Regions from separate parts of the Succinispira mobilis DSM 6222 genome, predicted to be linked through region 2. Evidence: predicted binding sites of a transcription regulator. Region 2 holds the regulator's gene; the other holds the start of a gene.
The links. Region 2 encodes HrcA, which represses chaperone genes, less so after heat shock. Its sites were predicted from a motif close to TGTTAGCACTCNNNTNANNNGAGTGCTAACA; they were not measured.

Region 1 (10,440 bases), 380 kb from region 2:
GGCTCGGAAAAAACAATCAATTCTAAAGCTATTTATCTGCAAGATGAATGGGTAGTAAACGAGCGGCTATTGTTTACGCCTTCTTTTAGATTAGATGAACATAGTAGCTTTGGTTCTAATTTTAGTCCTAAAGCGGGGGCGACTTATAAATTTTCGGATAATTCCCGCTTTAAAACAAGCTATGGGAAAGGATTTAGAGCGCCAACGATTAGCTTGTTATATATGGATATGCGCAGAAAGATGGGCAGTAAAACTGTAACGGTACTCGGCAACCCTAATTTGCAACCAGAAGAAACTACTTCATTTGAATTTAGCTTAGAAGCGGAACGCGATAATAATTGGGCTAAAATTAGTTATTTTAATAATGATGTTACCAATTTAATTTCCACAGAAAGACTAGCTACGACTCCAACAGAAACCAAAAGTCGTTATATTAATATAAATAAAGCGCAAATTAATGGAATCGAAACAGAAATAGGGCGTAAGTTGAATAAAAATTTCAGTGTGAAACTGACGAATACTTATTTGGATGCTACCGATAAAAATACGGGTGCTAGACTTACGGATCGCGCTAAAAATATCAGCAGCTTGCAGCTAGAATATACTGATAATACGGCAAAGCCTCTAAGTATTACGCTTTGGCAAGAATGGTTGAATGATTACAACTATATTCCTACAGGTGCGACAAAAGCGCAAGACTTTAACTATTCAAGCTTGAATTTGGCAGTTCACAAAACTTGGAATAAGTCTTTTAGCTCTTATGTGGGGATAGATAATATCTTCAATAATAAAGTAGATGAGTTAAATGTTGACGGACGAGTTTGGCGATTAGGTTTAGAAATGAAATTATAAAATTAATTATAAAGATACAGGAAAACTCAGTTTTCCTGTATCTTTATAATTAATTTAGAGTTTTTATAAAAAATTTAACAAAGAAATTATTCTTGACAGGTTAAAATCTTAAAGTATAATGATAGTGATATCTTTTTGGTATTAGATTATTTATGGGGGGGCAAAATATTGAAAAAACTAAGTTGGAAATTTGCTGTGGTTTGTACAACAATAATGCTGGTAACTACTGCGTTATTAGGATTTTATGCTGTAAGTAATATGCAAGATTTATTAACTGCGATAGCTAAAAAAACAGTTAAACATGATATTAGCTTTGCGCAAGAACATATTGATACAAAACTACCAGGTGCTTGGCAGGTAAAAGGTGATAAGTTGTTTAAGGGGAATGTCCTAATTAATGATAATGCTAGTATTGTTGATGAAATAAAAACTACTACAGAAAATGATGTAACAATATTTTTATTTGATACTAGGGTCGCGACAAGTGTAAAAGATGCTCAAGGTAAAAGAGCAATTGGTACAAAGGCTAGTAATGAGGTCGTGGAAAGAGTTTTAAATAACAAAGCTGTTTTTGAAGGTAAAGCTAGTGTTGTAGGTGTTGAAAACGAGGCGATATATAAGCCGATAGTAGATGCTCAAGGACAGGTTGTAGGCATATTGTTTATGGGTACGCCAACACCTTTTAAGACGGAAATAGCTAGTTTTGCTAAAAATATAAGTATTTTTATTGTTTTAGCGGTGCTATTAGCAATTGGCGTAATAATATTTGTTTCTAAAAAAATAACAGCAACCATTGAAGCTTTAGTTAAGAGTGCGGAATTAATAGCCAAGGGTGATTTAAGAGTAAAAGTAAGCAGCAATAGTAAAGATGAAGTTGGTCAATTGGCCCAGGCTATGCAAACAATGGTGGGCGATATCCAAAAAGTAATTGCTACCATTCAACATAGTAGTGATTTAGTAGAAAACTCTTCTAAACAACTGAGCACCAATGCCATGGAAGCGGCTGAAGTCTCTTCTCAAGTAGCGAATTCCATTTGTGAGGTATCAAGCGATGCGGAGTGTCAATCTAGTGCTATTTCAGTGGTCAAGGAAGTTGTAGAGCAAACAGCTCTAGATATTGAAAACACTATGGATACAGCTAATAAAGCTAGAGAAAATGCCAATCAAGCTACTTTAAATGCGAAAAACGGGAGCCAGGCCATTGATACTGTGGTAAAACAAATGGCCAGCATTAGCAAAACTGTAGTTTTTTCGGCAAATGCAGTTAATGATTTGGGTGAACGTTCTCAAGAAATTGGCAAGATTGTCGATACGATATCTAGTATTGCTAGCCAAACAAATTTACTTGCTTTAAATGCAGCCATTGAAGCTGCTAGAGCAGGTGAACATGGACGGGGTTTTGCTGTTGTAGCTGAGGAAGTTAGAAAATTAGCGGAACAGTCAGCCTTAGCTTCTAAGGATATTGTAGACTTAATTACTATTATTCAACGGGATACAACTCAAGCAGTTCAAGCAATAAGTGCTGGCAAAGCAGAGGTAGAAACTGGTTCCGCAGTTGTTAATAATGCTGGGAAGGCTTTTGCGGAAATTTATCAGCAAATACAAGCAGTTAATAATCAAACACAAGAAATAAGTACTTTGGTAGGAAATATGTTTCAAGGCAATAGTAAAATTTTAGTTGCAATTGAGGATATTAATAATTCGGGGAAAAATGTAGCCGTGCAATCGCAAAATGTTTCAGCGGCGACGCAGGAACTATCAGCTACGATGGAAGAAATCGCTTCTTCAACGGATATTTTAGCTGGTTTGGCCGTTAACCTGAAATCAGAAACTAGTAAATTTAAAATTTAATAAAAAATAAAGTAGCTTATACAATGGCTTTTTGATATGCTTCCTTCTAGGTAGACAAGTAAAATAATAGAAACTTGTTGCTTAGGAGGGAGCATATCAGTTTGTGTGAGCTACTTTATTTAGTTAAAAATATTAACAGATTTTAAGTAAATTATTAAAAAATGAACATTGTAAAGTATAACTCTACAATGTTCATTAGTAAATCATATTTTAGTTTGTTATTTATAGATAAGGAGCTTAGCGGTCGAAAGTTGAATTACATCATGCCGCCCATACCACCCATGCCACCCATTGGCGGCATAGCAGGTTCGTTTTTGCTAGGCATATCTGCTACGATACTCTCAGTAGTTAAAACCATAGCTGCAATGCTAGCTGCGTTTTGTAAAGCTGAACGAGTAACTTTAGTTGGATCTACAATACCAGCAGCCAACATATCTACATACTCTTCAGTTAAAGCATTAAAACCGATACCTTTAGCAGCGCGTTTTACATTTTCTACAACTACTGAGCCTTCTAATCCAGCATTATTAGCTATTTGACGCACAGGTTCTTCAATTGCACGTTTAACTAGTTCTACACCAGTTTTTTCGTCGCCAGTAACATCAATAGCATCTAAAGCGCTTTGGATTTGAATAAAGCTAGTACCACCACCAGCAACAATACCTTCTTCTACAGCAGCGCGAGTTGCATTTAGAGCATCTTCAATGCGTAATTTGCGATCTTTCATCTCTACTTCAGTTGCAGCACCAACTTTAATAACAGCAACACCACCAGCCATTTTAGCTAGGCGCTCTTGTAGTTTTTCGCGATCAAAATCAGAAGTTGTTTCTTCGATTTGTGCGCGCACTTGAGCAACACGAGCTTTAATGTCATCTTTATTACCATTTCCATCTACAATAGTAGTTATTTCTTTAGTTACGCGAACTTGAGCAGCGCGGCCTAAATCTTCCATTTGTACACTATCTAATTTACGACCTAATTCTTCGCTAACTACAGTTGCACCAGTTAAGATAGCAATATCTTCTAACATTGCTTTACGACGGTCACCAAAGCCAGGAGCTTTAACGGCAACGGCTTTAAACGTACCACGCAATTTATTAACGACCAAAGTAGCTAATGCTTCGCCTTCAACATCTTCAGCAATAATCAATAGCTCTTTACCTTGTTGAACCACTTTCTCTAATACTGGTAAGAGATCTTGGATCATGGTGATTTTTCTATCAGTGATTAAAATATATGGATCAGAAAGAACTGCTTCCATTTTGTCAGCATCGGTAGACATATAAGGCGAAATATAGCCGCGATCAAATTGCATACCTTCTACGACTTCCATCGCAGTTTCCATAGTTTTAGATTCTTCAATAGTGATAACGCCATCTTTACCAACTTTATCCATCGCGTCTGCAATAAGTTGGCCAACTTCTTCATCAGCAGCAGAAATTGAAGCTACTTGAGCAATTGCTTGCTTATCTTCAACTTTAGAAGATATTTTTTTCAATTCACTTACTAAAACATTTACTGCTTTTTGAATACCTTTTTTTACAATCATAGGATTAGCACCAGCAGCTACGTTTTTCATGCCTTCACGTACCATGGCTTGAGCTAACAAAGTAGCAGTGGTAGTACCGTCACCAGCGATATCGTTGGTTTTAGTAGCTACTTCTTTTACAAGTTGAGCGCCCATATTTTCAAAAGCGTCTTCTAGTTCAATATCGCGGGCAATTGTTACACCATCATTTGTGATTGTCGGTGCACCAAATTTTTTCTCTAAAACAACATTGCGGCCTTTAGGACCAAGTGTAACTTTTACAGTATTTGCTAGTGCATTAACGCCACGCTCCAAAGCACGACGTGCATCTTCGTTGAATAAAATTTGTTTAGCCATTGATAAATTACCTCCATTTAATGTAATGCTTATTTATTAAAATTAAAGTTGTTATTGAATTACAGCAAGAATGTCTTTTTCAGATACAATTAAGTATTCTTGATTATTGCATTTAAACTCTGTACCAGAATATTTAGCAAAAACTACTTTATCATTTACTTTAACATCTGGTGTCACACGACTACCATTGTCAAGGATGCGTCCAGCACCTACAGCAATTACTACTCCTTCTTGAGGTTTCTCTTGGGCTGTACCAGGTAAAACGATACCGCTTTTAGTAACTTCTTCTTTAGCAACTACTTGAATTATTATTTTGTCAGCTAGTGGTTTTAACATTTTTCAATAATCCCCCTTAATATGTAAAACTTTATTTTGTTAGCACTCATTATTACTGAGTGCTAAGTATGTTTATATAATATATAATTTTGCTAAAAAAATCAAGTATTTTTTTTCTGGTTTTCAAAAGATTTTATAATTGCTAGCGATACTTCTCTGAGAGTTTTTCGCTTAACCATACAGTATTGTTGTAACTTTTTATAAGCTACGTCTTCGGTTAAATTATGCACTTGCATAAGGATACCCTTGGCTTTTTCGACAATTTTGCGAACTTCAATGGTATCTTTCAATTTATCGATTTCGTCTTCCAAATTTTTAATTTCTAGAAATCGAGATATGGCAATTTCAATAGCGGGAAATAGTTGTTCTTCTTTCAGCGGTTTAACGAGGTAAGCGAGGACTCCAGAGTTTTTCGCAGATTCAACAATTTCTTTTTGACTATAAGCAGTCAGTAATAAAACAGGAGCAATTTTTTCAGTTGTTAATATTTTAGAAGCTGCAATCCCGTCAAGAATTGGCATTTTAATATCCATTATTACTAAGTCGGGGTGTAATTTGCGTGCAAGTTCAACGGCTTGTTGTCCATCAGAGGCTTCAGAGATAATAATGTGCCCAGCATCTTCGAGCATTTCTTTTAAATCCATTCTAATAATACTTTCATCATCAGCAATTAATATTTTTAATTTATCCATCTTAAGCCTCCTTATTTTTGGGAATAACAATTCTTGCTAGGGTACCTAGATTATTCATTAAAGAAAATTTACCCCCTAAATCACTTTCAACTAGAGTTTTAACAATTTGTAAGCCTAGACTACCCGTTTGCTCGAGACAAAAATTTTGCGGTAAGCCAGTACCATCATCTTGAATTTCAATACAATAGCTTTTGGGTGTAATGTAAATACTGAGGCTGATAAACCCTTGTTCGCGCCCGATAAAAGCATGTTCTACAGCATTTTGCGTTAATTCGTTAATTACTAAAGCGATACTATTGGCTTGTTCTGATGGCAAAATAATGGTATTGCCATAAAATTTCGTAGTAATTTGAATGGCGGGATCAAGCATGTTTTTAATAATTAGTTCAAAAATATTGCGACCAACAATTTGGACATCTATTAAATCTTGATCTTGCTGGGACAAAAACTCATGGACAACAGAAATACTTAAAATTCGATTAATACTTTCTTTTAAAGCTAGTTTAGTTTCGGGAGAGTCAGTACGGCGGGCTTGGATTCTTAATAAACTTGCAATAGTTTGTAGATTGTTTTTTACCCGATGATGAATTTCTTGAATAACAGCTGATTTTACCAAAAGTTGTGTATCACGCTTTTTTAGTTCAGTAATATCAACCATGATTATTATGGCAAATTTTAATAGCTTGTTTTTCGTTATGGGAATAAGGCGTTGGGCAAAAATCTGATTATCTTTTTTCAATTCGTAGGCTGTAGCTAAATTATTTTTATAGGCAGAAATTAATCCATCTAAAAATAAGTTTCGGTCAGTAATACGTCGTGAGATAATTTTAGAAACGCCTAGAGTTAAGTAGATATTTTGGATAATATTGTTAAGACCGATAATCAAACCTTCCTTATTAACGATTATCATCCCATCACGGGTGCTTAACCGTTCTTTTATTAAGTTTACGTCAAGTTGCTCGGGATTTTCTAGTAATTCAATAGCAATTTTCATAAACAGGCCTTGAGAAGGATAGCATTGTAAAGAATCGACAAATTCTAAAGCGACTACGGCAAAAATGTGATTGTCCAGTGTAAGTGGGTGTAAATACATATTAGTAAACATTCCCGAAGCCCATTCACGTTTTCCTTGGACAGCGCTACCTACGTTGAAAGCATGAAAAATTAGTGGTTCGTCAATATAAGCAATATTTTTGCCAATATTTTCTTTGCGATAATAGACAAAAGCAGTTTCTGGCTTGGCTTGAGCAAGGACTACCAATGCTTTTTCACTGGGCAAATTCAGATAAATGCTAATTTGCGCATGTGATAAATCACTAGCGAAATTGAGAATACTCATAATGGATTTTAGTTTGGTTTGTTCTGCTAAAGAAAAATTTGCTAAGATTTTTTGCAATTTCGCTCACCCTTTTATGATAAAGTCTAGATTTAAATTCTTAAAGCTGGATTAGCATTTAAGTTTAAGTCACTGTATATACCGTTTTCATATAAGTAATAGCCGCGACAAGCTATCATTGCGGCATTATCGGTGCATAAAATATTGCTTGGATAAAAAAGTTGAGCATCTATTTGTTTTAGTGCCAATTCTAATTCCGCGCGGAGTTTACTGTTGGCAGAAACACCGCCAGCTAAGACTAGCCTATTCAAATTGTGATTAGTTAAGGCTAAAAGGCTTTTTTCAACCAAAGCACTCACAATAGCGGTTTGAAAACTAGCACAGACATCGGCGGGATTAATCGGGAGATTCTTTTGTTGTTGCGAATGTAAATAGTTGATAACAGCTGATTTTAGACCACTAAAGCTGAAATCATAAATACCTTTGAGTTTAGCAACAGGAAAAGGAATACAAGCAGTTCCAGTTTGGGCCAACGTATCGACTTTCGGACCACCAGGATATCCTAGTTGTAAAACTCGGGCAACTTTATCGAAAGCTTCACCGGCAGCATCATCTTGAGTTTGTCCTAAAACTGTAAAATTATTAAAATCAGCAACATGTAGTAAAGAGGTGTGTCCGCCAGAAACTATTAAAGCAATAAAAGGTGGTTTTAATTCTGGGTGGCAGAGATAGTTGGCGTAAAAATGCCCTTCGAGGTGATTGACACCAATTAAAGGTTTATCTAAAGCAAAGGCGAGTCCTTTAGCAAAGGATAGTCCAACTAAAAGCGCACCCACTAGACCAGGTCCGTAAGTAACAGCAATAGCTGCAATTTCTGACAATTCAATTTTGGCTTCTAAAAGAGCCTCTTCGAGTACGGGCGCTATATGGTCAAGATGTTCGCGGGAAGCTATTTCCGGAACTACACCACCAAATTTTTGGTGTACTGGAATTTGGGTAGAGATAATATTAGCTAAGATTTTTTTGCCGTTTTCTAAAACACAAATCGAGGTTTCGTCACAGCTGGTTTCAATACCTAAAATTAAAATTCGTTTCAAAAAAGTCACTCCTCAAAATTATATGATCAGCTGCATCAGCAAAGCATTTTCCTGATTGTCTAAATAGTAGCCAGGACGTATTCCTACCTCCTGAAACCCTAAAGAGGTATACAAATTCTGAGCTACTAGATTACTAGCTCGAACTTCAAGAGAAATGCTTTGTGCTTTTTGTTTGCGGGCTTCTTTAATTAGAGCCTGCATTAGTTCTCGACCTAAACCTAAGCCTTGCCAATTTTGTTTGACAGCTACATTAGTGATTTGAGCTTCATCTACAACTAACCAAAAACCAGCATAGCCAATAACCTGCTGTTGTTCACAGATTAGTAGATAAGTTGTTAAGGGGTTATTATATTCATCTAAAAAAGCTTGTTCAGACCAAGTTGTGGTAAAAACATCTGTTTCGACCTCTAACAAAGCCGGGATATCTTGGCAAGTCATTTTTCTAATTACAAAATCAGTTCTTTTGTGCATTTTTTTGCTCCCAAACAATTTCGGCTTCAGATGGTTTAATATAGTCTATTTTTAAGGTTGTTGCGGAATCAACATTTCCAGCTAGTAGCTTTATATTGGCTAAAAGACCTAAATTGCTAGCATGGGGGAAACGTGCTGCATCGTGAGGAATTATGATATTTTTAGATTGTTCCGCGAATAAATCAGGAGAAAAATCACCTACTAGTAAAACTGACTCTGGTATTTCGCTAAGAGTACTAATGATGTTTTTGTCGGAGTGGATAGATGTATCAGTTATTTTTATAAAAGTATTGTGATGATTTTTATATAAAGTATAATAAAAATTATTTCTTTGGGCATCGATCAATGTTGCTACATACTGGTTTGTATAAAGAGCATTGTAACTTAAAACATCAGCCGAAGAGATCCCAATTAAAGGTATTTTTAAGGCAAGAGCAAGAGCTTTAGCAAGGCTTAAACCAATGCGTAAGCCGGTGAAAGAGCCAGGCCCGATATTTACGGCTATGGCATTTAAACTATGCTTGTTGATTGCCGAACGCTCTAAGAGAAGTTGCAGTTGCAACATAATTCCAGTTGAATGTGTTCGACCGCTATCTACATACCATTGAGCCAGCAGTTTATCGGCTTTAGATATAGCTAAAGAACAAATCTTAGTTGAGGTATCAATTGACAAAATAATCATTTTTTAACTCCTGTAATAACTTAGCTAGTTTTTGATTAGTGGCAGAAAAGATTAATACTCTTTCGTTGGAGGAAACTAACTTAATAGCAAGTTCAATGGTTTCAGAAGGTTTATAGTTAGGAAAAAGTGAACTCCATTCAATTAAGTTAACTTGTGCATAATTAAGTAGTTCCAAATAGCCTAGAGCATCTAATTCTTGATAATTGTTGATACGATATAAATCGATATGATTAATAACAGCCGTAGCCGTTGAATATTCGTTTACAATTGTAAAAGTTGGACTGGAGATTGTTTCAGGAGCAACACCTAAAGTTTCGAGAAAAGCTCGGGCGAAGGTGGTTTTACCAGCACCTAAATCACCGTCTAGACACAAATTAAACGGAAAATCAATTTTTTGTGCTAACAGCTTAGCAATATTTATAGTAGCTGTAAGATCGTGGGCTATAATTTCAATCAAAATAACACCTCATTATATAAGAAAAATATATATTTTTTTGGAAGAAAGTTGTATAATATCTTGGTATTCCATAATGCCTAGTATAGCAAAAAAAAGCTGTTTTTACAAAAAAGAATCAGAAAAGAAGGTTGAAAAATGAGTGCTACAAGCATTTTGATAAATCTAGATAATTTAAACAATAATTTACAAGTTATTAGAAGTAAAATTGGGGAAAAAATGAAGGTTATGGCAATTGTGAAATCTAATGCTTACGGGCATGGCGCAGTTGAGGTAAGTAAATGTTTAGTTAACCAAGGAGTTGATTACTTAGCAGTGACAAATTTGCCGGAGGCTTTGGAACTAAGGTTAGCAGGGATCAAAATACCCATTCTAATAATTTCTTTAATTGACTTTGATGAATACTGTCAATGTTTGCAAAATGATATAATGCTCACTGTTTGTAGTTATCAACAACTAGAGCAGCTAGAAAAATTTGCTGAAGAAGCTAAAATAAAGGCAAAAGTAGTTTTGAAAGTTGATACAGGGATGAATAGAATTGGTATTAAATATTCGGAAGCGGCTAATTATGCTAACTACATATTACAATGCAATAATATCGAGCTTAAAGGTGTGACTACGCATTTAGCTAGTGCAGATGCTGGGTTTAATGAATTTACGCAGCAACAACTTGAAAAATTCAAGCAGGCAGTAGCGCAAATTTCCCAAGTAATTGATTCAATTGAAATAATAAGTATTGCTAATAGCGCAGGCATTTTTGTTTTAGAGCCACTATATGGAAATA
Region 2 (10,440 bases):
TCCAAGTTATTTACTGTGTGCTCTGTTAAGAATTCTGACAAACTTTTAATCTCGTGTACTCGCGGAACAACCTCGTGTTTACTTTGTTTAGCAGCCTCATAAGCAATTCTCTGCCAGCGTTCGACTTTTTTAATCGCTTTATCTAAATCATAATCAACGATACAGCGTGATAATTTAAGTAAATAAATATCCGTCACACCAAGTTCAACAGCTTTTTGAACCACGTAATCCATTTTATCACCTTTGATTAAACCTTGTGCTAAAACGACTCTATTTAGCTTAACAAACTTATCTAATATTTCCAGCGATTTTAATTCTATAATACCTGCCTTGATGCTACTAATTTCAGCTAAGGCTAAATATCTGTCGCTCGTAACTATCTGCATCTTTTCACCAGTCTGCATTCTAAGAACATTGGCAATATGATAGGCGTCAGTACCCTGTAAAAATATTTTTTCACTATATTCTTGTTGGCTGAAAAATCTATACAAACTAATCTTCCTTCCTGGACATTTCTACTACCGCCCATCCCGATTGTTCGATAATTCGATGGATGTTAAAGCCCAAATTTGTTGCTTTAGTAGTTACGTCTTCTAATCTCTCTATTATTATACCACTAGCTAAGAATTTTCCTGCTGGTTTTAGCTTTAATAGAATATCGGGTAAAACCATAATAATTATATCGGCGATAATATTAGCTACAATAACATCTGCTTGCCCCTGAACATTATTTAATAAATCACCCTCAACAACTTCAACAATATCAGCAACATTATTTAAGGCGACATTCTCTTTTGCAACCCTAACAGCCGTCGAATCAATATCTACCGCTATAACTTTAGCTGCACCAAGTTTAGCTGAAACCACTGCTAATATTCCGGAACCTGTGCCGACATCAAATACCGTATCATTGGGTTGTAAAACATCTTCTAATGCTTTTATGCACAAACAAGTTGTGTGATGAGTTCCAGTACCAAAAGCCATTCCCGGATCCAGTTCAATTATTAAATCCTTATCTAGAGCTTCATAATCTTCCCAGGTTGGTTTTATTATTATCTGTTGCCCAACTCTTATTGGATGAAAATACTGTTTCCACGCATTAGCCCAATCTTCTTCACAAATTTCTCTAAAACAAGTATTACCTCTTTTACAATTGCAAAAATGTGTTTCAATTTCGTGCAAAGCAATTTCTAACTGTTTCATTTTTTCAAAGAAATTTTCATCAGCTGGTAAGTAAGCCTTTATTGTTACTGTTTCAATATCTTCTTGTTCTGGAATATCACATAATTCCCATGATGTTGACTTTCTTAGATTATTAATTAAAACGGGGTCTTCTACAACTACACCACCAACACGCATTTCATGAAAAATATTAGCAACCGCTTCGCTTGCTTCATGCGTAGTTAAAACACTTATTTCCATCCAATTCATTTACATCCACCAGCCTTATTAATTATGTAGGGTTATTATATCACAGTTTATATCTTGGTAAAAATAGAAAGGGCTGCAAGAAAATAGTAGTTTTCTTATACAGCCCCTTTATTAATCTAGTAAATCTTTAATTTTTTTCCAAAAACCTTTTTCCTCTGGATTTAAAGCTTCACCATCACTAGCAGCAAACTCATTTAATAGTTTTTTCTGTTTATCAGATAGCCCTTTAGGAACAATTACTTTAATTCTTACCATTTGATCACCACGATTTCCACCACGCCTCAAGCTCGGAATACCTTTTCCTTTTATTCTTAATACCGAATCAGGTTGTGTGCCTTCAGGAATTTTTAAGGTTACTTTGCCATCCAAGGTTGGAACCGTTATTTCAGCACCTAAACTAGCTTGAACAATATTGATCGGTACTTCACACCAAACATTTTGCTCTTCACGTTTGAAAAATTTATGGGCTTTAACAAATAAGTAAACGTATAGATCACCACTTGCTGCACCACGTTCTCCGGCTTCGCCTTCACCAGAAACTCTCAAACGGGTCCCTGTATCTACCCCAGCAGGAATTTTAACTGTAATATCTTTCCCTTTACGTAATCTTCCTTTACCTTGACATCTTTTACAAGGATCTTTAATTGTTTTTCCTTCACCGCGACATTTTGGGCAAGTTGTAACAGTAGCCATTCTTCCAAAAAGTGTATTTTGCATTACCTTAACTTGACCAGTCCCATTACACTCACTACAAGTCTCTACCTTGCTATTTTCATTGGCACCAGTACCATTGCAAGAATCACATTTTTCTTGTTTGTTTACAGAAATTTTCTTTTCTACCCCAAAAGCTGCTTCTTCAAATGTTATTTCCAAATCATAACGCAGATCTGCTCCTGGTTCTGGGCCGCGATGGCGCGAACGCCCTCCACCGCCACCAAAGAAATTTTCGAAAATATCTTCAAATCCCCCGCCAAAACCACTGAAATCAAAACCCTCTGCACCAGAGAATCCTGAACCACCCTCAAAAGCTGCGTGACCCATTTGATCATAACGGCTCTTTTTTTCAGGATCAGACAATATGGCATATGCTTCAGATAGTTCTTTAAATTTTTCTGCAGCTTCAGGATTATCTTTGTTTACATCAGGATGATATTGTCTAGCCAATTTTCTGTAGGCTTTCTTTAATTCATCATCAGAAGCACCCTTGTTTAAACCAAGGACTTCATAGTAATCTCTTTTACTCACAACTACACCATCCTAAATTTAAAAGTTATTTCTTTTTATCCTCATCTACAACCTCAGCATCTACAATATTATCATCTGATTTTTTATCGTCTGCTGAACTTGTCGCATCAGTAGGACCAGCTTGCTCTTCATTTTGTTTATAAAGAGCCGCTGATAACTCATATAGTGGTTTAGTTAACTCTTCAGTATCTTTTTTAATTGCTTCAACATCGTCAGATTCTAAAGTTTTCTTTAAAGTTTCGACTGCAGTCTTCACTTTTTCAACTAAAGCCTCTTCTCCTTTGCCTTCCATATCTTTGATTGTTTTTTCAGCTTGATACACAAGTGAATCTGCTTGATTTCGAGCTTCTATTACTTCTTTACGTTTTTTATCTTCTGCAGCGTTAGCTTCAGCTTCTTTTACCATTCTTTCAACTTCTTCATTAGATAATCCGCCAGAAGACGTAATTGTAATTTTTTGTTCTTTACCAGTTCCTAAATCTTTCGCTTTAACGTTAACAATACCATTTGCATCAATATCAAATTCTACTTCAATTTTAGGTACTCCACGAGGTGCTGGTGGAATTCCTGATAACTCAAATCTTCCTAAAGTCTTATTATTTGCAGCCATTTCGCGCTCACCTTGTAGAACATGAATATCTACAGCTGGTTGGTTGTCTGCAGCAGTAGAAAACACTTGTTTGCGGGAAGTTGGAATAGTTGTATTTCTTTCAATAATCTTAGTAAATACCCCGCCTAGAGTTTCAATTCCTAAAGAAAGCGGTGTAACATCAAGCAATAAAACATCTTTTACATCGCCAGAAAGAACTCCGGCTTGAATAGCCGCACCGAGAGCTACACATTCGTCTGGATTTACACCGCGATGCGGTTCTTTGCCAATAAACCTTTTAATTGCTTCTTGAACTGCAGGGATTCTTGTTGAACCACCTACTAAAATTACACGATTTATATCTTTAGGTGATAATTTAGCGTCATCTAAAGCCTTGCGAGTTGGCTCCATTGTTTTCTCAACAAGATCTGCGGTCAACTCATCAAATTTCGCTCTAGTAATACTAATATCCATGTGTTTAGGACCACTTGCATCGGCTGTAATAAATGGTAGATTAACATTAGTAGTTAATACTCCCGAAAGTTCAATTTTAGCTTTCTCTGCCGCTTCTTTCAAACGTTGCATAGCCATTTTATCCTTGGATAAATCAATACTTTCTGCTTTTTTAAATTCCGCAACCAAGTAATCCATAATTCTTTGGTCGAAATCGTCACCACCAAGTAAATTATTACCATTTGTCGCTAATACTTCAAATACACCATCGCCTAATTCCAAAATCGATACATCAAAAGTACCACCACCTAAGTCATAAACTAAGATAGTATGGTCATCTGATTTATCTATTCCATAGGCTAAAGCCGCAGCTGTAGGCTCGTTGATTATTCTTAGAACTTCTAAACCTGCTATTTTACCTGCATCTTTAGTAGCTTGTCTTTGACTGTCCGTAAAATAAGCTGGTACTGTGATTACAGCTTGTGTTACTTTTTCTCCAAGGTATTTTTCAGCATCTTCTTTTAATTTTTGCAATATCATTGCCGAAAGCTCTTGTGGCGTATATTCTTTACCTGCTTTATTTTCTTTATAAGTAGTGCCCATATGTCTTTTGATAGAAATAACTGTTCCCTCTGGATTTGAAACAGCTTGTCTTTTAGCTAATTGCCCAATTAAAGTTTCTCCCGTTTTAGAAAAACCAATTACGGATGGAGTAGTTCTTGCTCCTTCCGGATTAGGAATTACTACCGCTTCTCCACCTTCCATTACAGCAACACATGAATTTGTTGTCCCTAAGTCTATACCTATTACTTTTGCCATTTTAAATATCCCCCTCTAAATACTCATAAATAAAATTTTTTAACCTACTACTTTAACTTTAGAATGACGCACTACTTTATTTTTATAGCGATAGCCTTCTTCGAAAACCATTTCAATACTTCCTTCTTCTAAATCTGGATTATCACCTCGCATCATAGCTTCATGAAGTTCTGGATCAAATTTTCCCTCAGTAACAATTTTCTCAACACCAATATTGGTAAATGCTTGCTCAAATTGCTTCAAAATCATATCCAAACCGGTTTTGATATTTTCATCAACAGTATTTGGTAAACTATCTTGAGCTCTCTTAAAACTGTCTAAAACTGGTAAGATTTTACTAATTACATCAGCAGTAACAAAAGTGGCTAATTGCTCTCTTTCTTCCTGTGTTCTTCTCTTATAATTATCAAAATCTGCTTTTAGGCGCATAATACTATTTTGTAATTCTTCGACTTTAGAATTATCTTCATCTAGAGCAAAACTTAAATTTTGTTCTTCTGTAGTGGTTTCATTCATTTCTGAATCAGCTATAATTTCTTCTGAAATTTCAGTATTAGCAATGTTTTCTTTGATATCATTTTTTTCTTGCATATCTTCACCCTTAACTTTTTATTTATCGTAAAATTTTCCGTAGATAATTTTCCAGAAAATTCATCACTGCAATTATCTTCGCGTATTCCATCCTCGTCGGGCCTAATACTGCTAATGTACCGGCAAATTGTCCATTTATATTGTAAGTTGCACGAACTACACTACAGTCTTGTATTCCAGAAAATTTATTTTCTGCACCGATGCTAATTTGAATACCAAAGTTTTCGTTAGATGAATTTAAAATATCCTTTAAAAGTCTACGCTCTTCTACGATTTGCAACAACTCACGCACTCGATTAACACTATTAAATTCTGGGTTTTTCAGCATTTGTGTTGTTCCACCAAGATAAACTTTTCCCTCATGGCGTTGCTCATGAATTTGTTTCACCAAATCCAAAAGCCCCTGATGCAAACCTTCATCAAAGACTATATCACGGTATGTCTCTCGAATTGACTGTTGTTGAATGTCTTGCAATGGAATACCTGCAAGCTTAGTAGTAATACGTTGTGCAACACTATCAAGATCACTAAAAGCTACACCTTCAGGCAATTTTACAATACTATTTTCAACTACACCATCTTCTGTTACTAAAAGTAAAATCGCTCGTTGCGAATCTAATGGTAGAAATTTTATGTAGTTAAATTTTATATGATTTTCCTGATATGCGGTGACCACGGACAAATTATTCGTCATTCTAGAAAGTATTTTAGCCGTCAATTGAAAAATTTCATCCATTTGCAGTAATCTTGACTTATACCATTGCTCAATAAGAATTTGTTCATTTTCATTAATTAAGTCTGGTTCCCCTAGTGAATCTACATATAAACGATAACCTTTTGAGGAAGGTATTCTTCCCGCAGATGTATGAGGTTGTTCTAAATATCCCAGGGCTTCCAAATCAGACATTTCATTTCTTATTGTAGCAGGACTAATGCCTAGGGCAAAATTACGTGCAATAGTTCGTGAACCAACAGGTTCTGCAGTAGCTACATAATAATCTACAATCATCTGTAAGATTCTTTTTTTTCTTTCTGTAAGCATCGCATAACACCTCTTACTTTGTTAGCACTCATTTTGTTAGAGTGCTAACACCTGTGTATAAAATAACATTGTTAAATAAAATTGTCAAGAGCAAATTTTATTTAATTAATAAAATCTCTAAAAACTAAATTACTATATTTAAAACCGCGCTCTGTCAGAGCTAAAATGTTTTTTTCAGGAAAAAACAAGAGGCCTGCTTTAAGATGCCTTTCAATTATTTCAGCGTATCTTACTAGTATATCTTCTGAGAACTTGTTGGCATAAGTAATACAGTTTAAGCCTTCAACTAGACGTAAATTCATAAAAATATATTCACTTTGGTAATCGGCAGCAGTTATATTTTCTACTTCACGAATAGTATTGTGAAGATTTGTTTTCAACATAAGATATTCTTCCAATACAAAGGTATTAGTTGCTCTTTTGTGCCCATAAAAAGAGCAAGCACCTAAACCAAACGCAAAGTAATTTCGATAATGCCAGTATACCTTATTGTGCCGGCATTCATAATTTGGTTTAGCAAAATTAGAAATTTCGTATCTTTTAAATCCATTATTCTCTAAAACTCTAGGAATTAAATCATACATTCGCTCTTGGATTAGATCATTTGGCTGGAAATTATCATCTCCAGCCGCTAATTTATAGAAAATAGTGTTTTCTTCTATTTTTAGAGCATAAGCGGAAACATGGGTTGGTTCTAGTTCAATTGCTAGCAGTAAATCTTCATATACATCATAAATACTTTGTTTGGGCAGAGAATTCATTAGATCAATATTAATATTCTTAAAACCTGCTTCTTGTGCCCACAAAATTGCCTGAATAGCTTCCTCTCTGTTATGAATTCTGCCTATATTTCGCAAAAGTTTATTATTAAAACTTTGAACTCCAAAACTAAGACGATTTATGCCTATCTCTTTAAAACCACGTAATTTATCTTTTGAAACAGTACCAGGATTTGCTTCTAAACTAACTTCGCTAAAAGACCACCCGTTGTTTAATAAAGCGCTAAAAATGCTTTCTAGTTGTGTGAGCGACAATAAAGAAGGTGTGCCACCTCCAAAATACAAAGTGGCACCCTCCTCTAAATTTATTTTCGTACTATTTATTTCACAGATAAGACTTTGAACGTATTGCTCAATCAGTTCTTCCTCTTTGTATGTAAAAGATGGAAAATCACAGTAAAAACATTTTTTTAAACAAAAAGGAATATGAATATATATTGCTTGAATCATATTAATCCATTTTTAAAATTGCCATAAAAGCTTCTTGTGGTAGTTCTACACTTCCCACTTGCTTCATGCGTTTTTTCCCTTCTTTTTGTTTTTCTAATAATTTGCGTTTACGACTAATATCGCCACCATAACATTTTGCTAAAACATCTTTGCGCATTGCCTTTACAGTTTCACGAGCAATTACCTTATTGCCAATTGCAGCTTGAATTGGAATTTCAAACATTTGGCGTGGAATTAAAGCTCTAAGTTTTTCAGCTAATTGTCGTCCACGATACTGCGCACTATCACGATGTACAATTGCGGACAAAGCATCCACCGGTTCACCGTTTAATAAAATATCAAGTTTTGCTAATGCTGAAGGCTTGTAGCCAGTTAATTCATAATCTAAAGATGCATAGCCTCTAGTAGCCGATTTCATTCTATCAAAATAATCATAAATAATTTCGCTTAAAGGCAGTAGGTAATGTAACATTACTCTGGCTGTATCAACATAAGTCATATTTTGATATTCCCCACGTTTTTCCTGTGACAACTCCATTACTGCACCTACGTATTCTGAGGGCACAATTATTGTTGCATTTACATAAGGTTCTTCAATGCGATCTATAACTGTAGGGTCAGGCATTTTAGATGGATTATCAATTACCTCCATCTCACCATTAGTTCGATAAACATTATAGATAACGTTTGGTGCTGTTGTTATTAAGCTTAAATTATATTCGCGCTCTAACCGTTCTTTAATAACATCCATATGCAATAACCCCAAAAATCCGCAACGGAAACCAAAACCTAAGGCAATAGAAGTTTCTGGTTCAAAAGATAGGGATGCATCGTTTAATTGTAGTTTTTCTAAAGCGTCTCGTAATGAATCATACTCAGAATTTTCTACAGGATATAGGCCACAAAACACCATTGAGGTGGCTTTTTTATATCCTGGAAGCATTTGAGGTGCGGGGTTATTATTGTCTGTAACAGTATCCCCAACACGGGCATCTTTGACATTTTTTATGCTAGCAGCAAAAAATCCTACTTGACCAACACTTAATTTTTCAACATTAACTAAATTAGGCTTAAACACCCCAACTTCAGTTACTTCAAAAACTTTTTCTGTTGCCATCATTTTGATCTGCATACCTTTTTTTATTTCACCATCCATGACTCTAACATAAAGAATTACTCCTTTATATGCGTCAAAATGTGAATCAAAAACAAGAGCCGTAAGTGGCTGCTGCAAATTCCCTTTGGGTGGCGGTACTCTTTTTACTATAGCTTCAAGAACATCTGCTGTACCCATTCCAGTTTTAGCACTAACTAAAATTGCTTCACTTGCATCAATTCCAATAACTTCTTCAATTTCTTTTTTAACGCGCTCGGGGTCTGCACTTGGCAAATCTATCTTGTTTATTACAGGAATTATTTCCAAGTCATGTTCTAAAGCTAAATATACATTCGCTAAGGTTTGCGCTTCTATCCCTTGTGTTGCATCAACAACTAGCAAAGCTCCTTCACAGGCAGCTAAAGCCCTAGAAACTTCATAGGTGAAATCAACATGCCCAGGAGTGTCTATTAAGTTCAACATATATTCTTGATTATCATTTGCTTTATAGTTAATTCGAACAGCTTGCGCTTTAATGGTAATACCTCTTTCGCGTTCTAAGTCTAGCTTATCTAAAACCTGCGATTCCATCTCTCTACTAGATAGTGTACCAGTACTCTCAATAAGGCGATCCGCTAAAGTTGATTTCCCATGATCAATATGGGCGATAATAGAGAAATTACGAATTTGTTCTTGTTGCATTAAATTTATCCTCTCCTATGTTATAAGACAATATATCATTTCCATTATATATCCTTATATTATATCATTTTTTAACTGTTTTAGCCAATATTTAGCGATTACAGAATTTTATTAGTATAAATTGAAAATCAAGATACTCTTTAAATCCGCTCCGCAAGGAAAATAAAAATTCTACCATTTCATTATGTAGCTCTTTAAGTTCTTCAATACTTAAATAAACACTTTCTGTTATTAATTTATTCACTATATAGCTAGAAAGTTTATATTCCTTAGCAAAATCGTTAAGGTTCATTCCGTTTTCCTGAGCCCTTTTTAAATGAATAATTTTTTTTATTTGAGCCGCTAAAGGCGATATTATAGCTTCAATAGGAAAATTTTCCCTAGCGAGTTCATGCCAAATTCCCAAGACATTATTAGTCTCTTTTTTTTGCAAATACTCTACTAATCTATATACCGAAACTTGCATACTTAGCTGTGATATTTCTAGAAGTTTTTTACGAGTTATTGTTTCTGTCGGATTTGTATACAAGGCAATTTTGTCAAATTCATTATCTAAAATACTCAAAGCTATATTATCTGTATAGTTGCAATATTGCCAAATACTTTCATATGCTTCTTTTGTAAAATTTAACTTTCTTCGTTTTATTTCTTGTGTTAACCAACCCTTTATTTCATAATATCTAGGTTTAATACAGCTAAAGCAAGTAGCTCGCTGTTCCAAATCCTTATATACTTTATTTTTTTGATAGTCTTTAAAATTTTTTAAACCTTTTTCTAAGTTATCGATTATAAAAATAACATAGCAATCTTCCGGAATATCATTTATTATAACTAAAAATTTTTCGAGCAACTCTTCAGAATGTTTTTTAACTGTAAAGATACTACTATCTCTGATAATAAATAATCTTACTTCAGAAAAAAACCCACCTGAATACAAATTTTCTTTAAAGTGTTCTAGGTTTTCAGCATTAATTTTTTCATAATGGTAGATGTTAGATTCTTGGTTGGAATTTAATGTTTCTCTAAATAAAAGCTCCTTGTACAGTTTCAATACTTTATCTTGATAGTAGGTTTCATCGCCTAAAAGAATTGTGCAGTTTTTCAAGTCATTTCTTGTTTTAAATTTATCTAAAAGTAGATATATATTATCCATAAAAACCGCTCCTCTTTGATTAATGCATTATATTATAGCAAAATTAATCTTACATAACAATTTTTAATAGTTCAAATATTTATTAACAGT

Region 1: groES (co-chaperone GroES) is a predicted target of HrcA. The motif match lies at 4,962-4,992, and genes of this name have one in related genera.

The regions. Positions count from the first base shown of each region.
Region 1 is NZ_KB913028.1:1,643,864-1,654,303, reverse strand. It holds gene SUCMO_RS0107835 (TonB-dependent receptor plug domain-containing protein) at 1-852, shown strand, start outside; gene SUCMO_RS0107830 (methyl-accepting chemotaxis protein) at 1,021-2,703, shown strand; gene groL (chaperonin GroEL) at 2,960-4,588, opposite strand; gene groES (co-chaperone GroES) at 4,640-4,924, opposite strand; gene SUCMO_RS0107815 (ANTAR domain-containing response regulator) at 5,026-5,616, opposite strand; gene SUCMO_RS0107810 (histidine kinase N-terminal domain-containing protein) at 5,618-7,012, opposite strand; gene tsaD (tRNA (adenosine(37)-N6)-threonylcarbamoyltransferase complex transferase subunit TsaD) at 7,045-8,049, opposite strand; gene rimI (ribosomal protein S18-alanine N-acetyltransferase) at 8,068-8,520, opposite strand; gene tsaB (tRNA (adenosine(37)-N6)-threonylcarbamoyltransferase complex dimerization subunit type 1 TsaB) at 8,504-9,202, opposite strand; gene tsaE (tRNA (adenosine(37)-N6)-threonylcarbamoyltransferase complex ATPase subunit type 1 TsaE) at 9,183-9,659, opposite strand; gene alr (alanine racemase) at 9,795-10,440, shown strand, end outside.
Region 2 is NZ_KB913028.1:1,259,100-1,269,539, forward strand. It holds gene SUCMO_RS0106015 (RsmE family RNA methyltransferase) at 1-491, opposite strand, end outside; gene prmA (50S ribosomal protein L11 methyltransferase) at 493-1,431, opposite strand; gene dnaJ (molecular chaperone DnaJ) at 1,543-2,676, opposite strand; gene dnaK (molecular chaperone DnaK) at 2,702-4,537, opposite strand; gene SUCMO_RS0106035 (nucleotide exchange factor GrpE) at 4,577-5,128, opposite strand; gene hrcA (heat-inducible transcriptional repressor HrcA) at 5,151-6,170, opposite strand; gene hemW (radical SAM family heme chaperone HemW) at 6,272-7,399, opposite strand; gene lepA (translation elongation factor 4) at 7,401-9,197, opposite strand; gene holA (DNA polymerase III subunit delta) at 9,289-10,350, opposite strand; gene SUCMO_RS0106060 (DNA internalization-related competence protein ComEC/Rec2) at 10,414-10,440, opposite strand, start outside.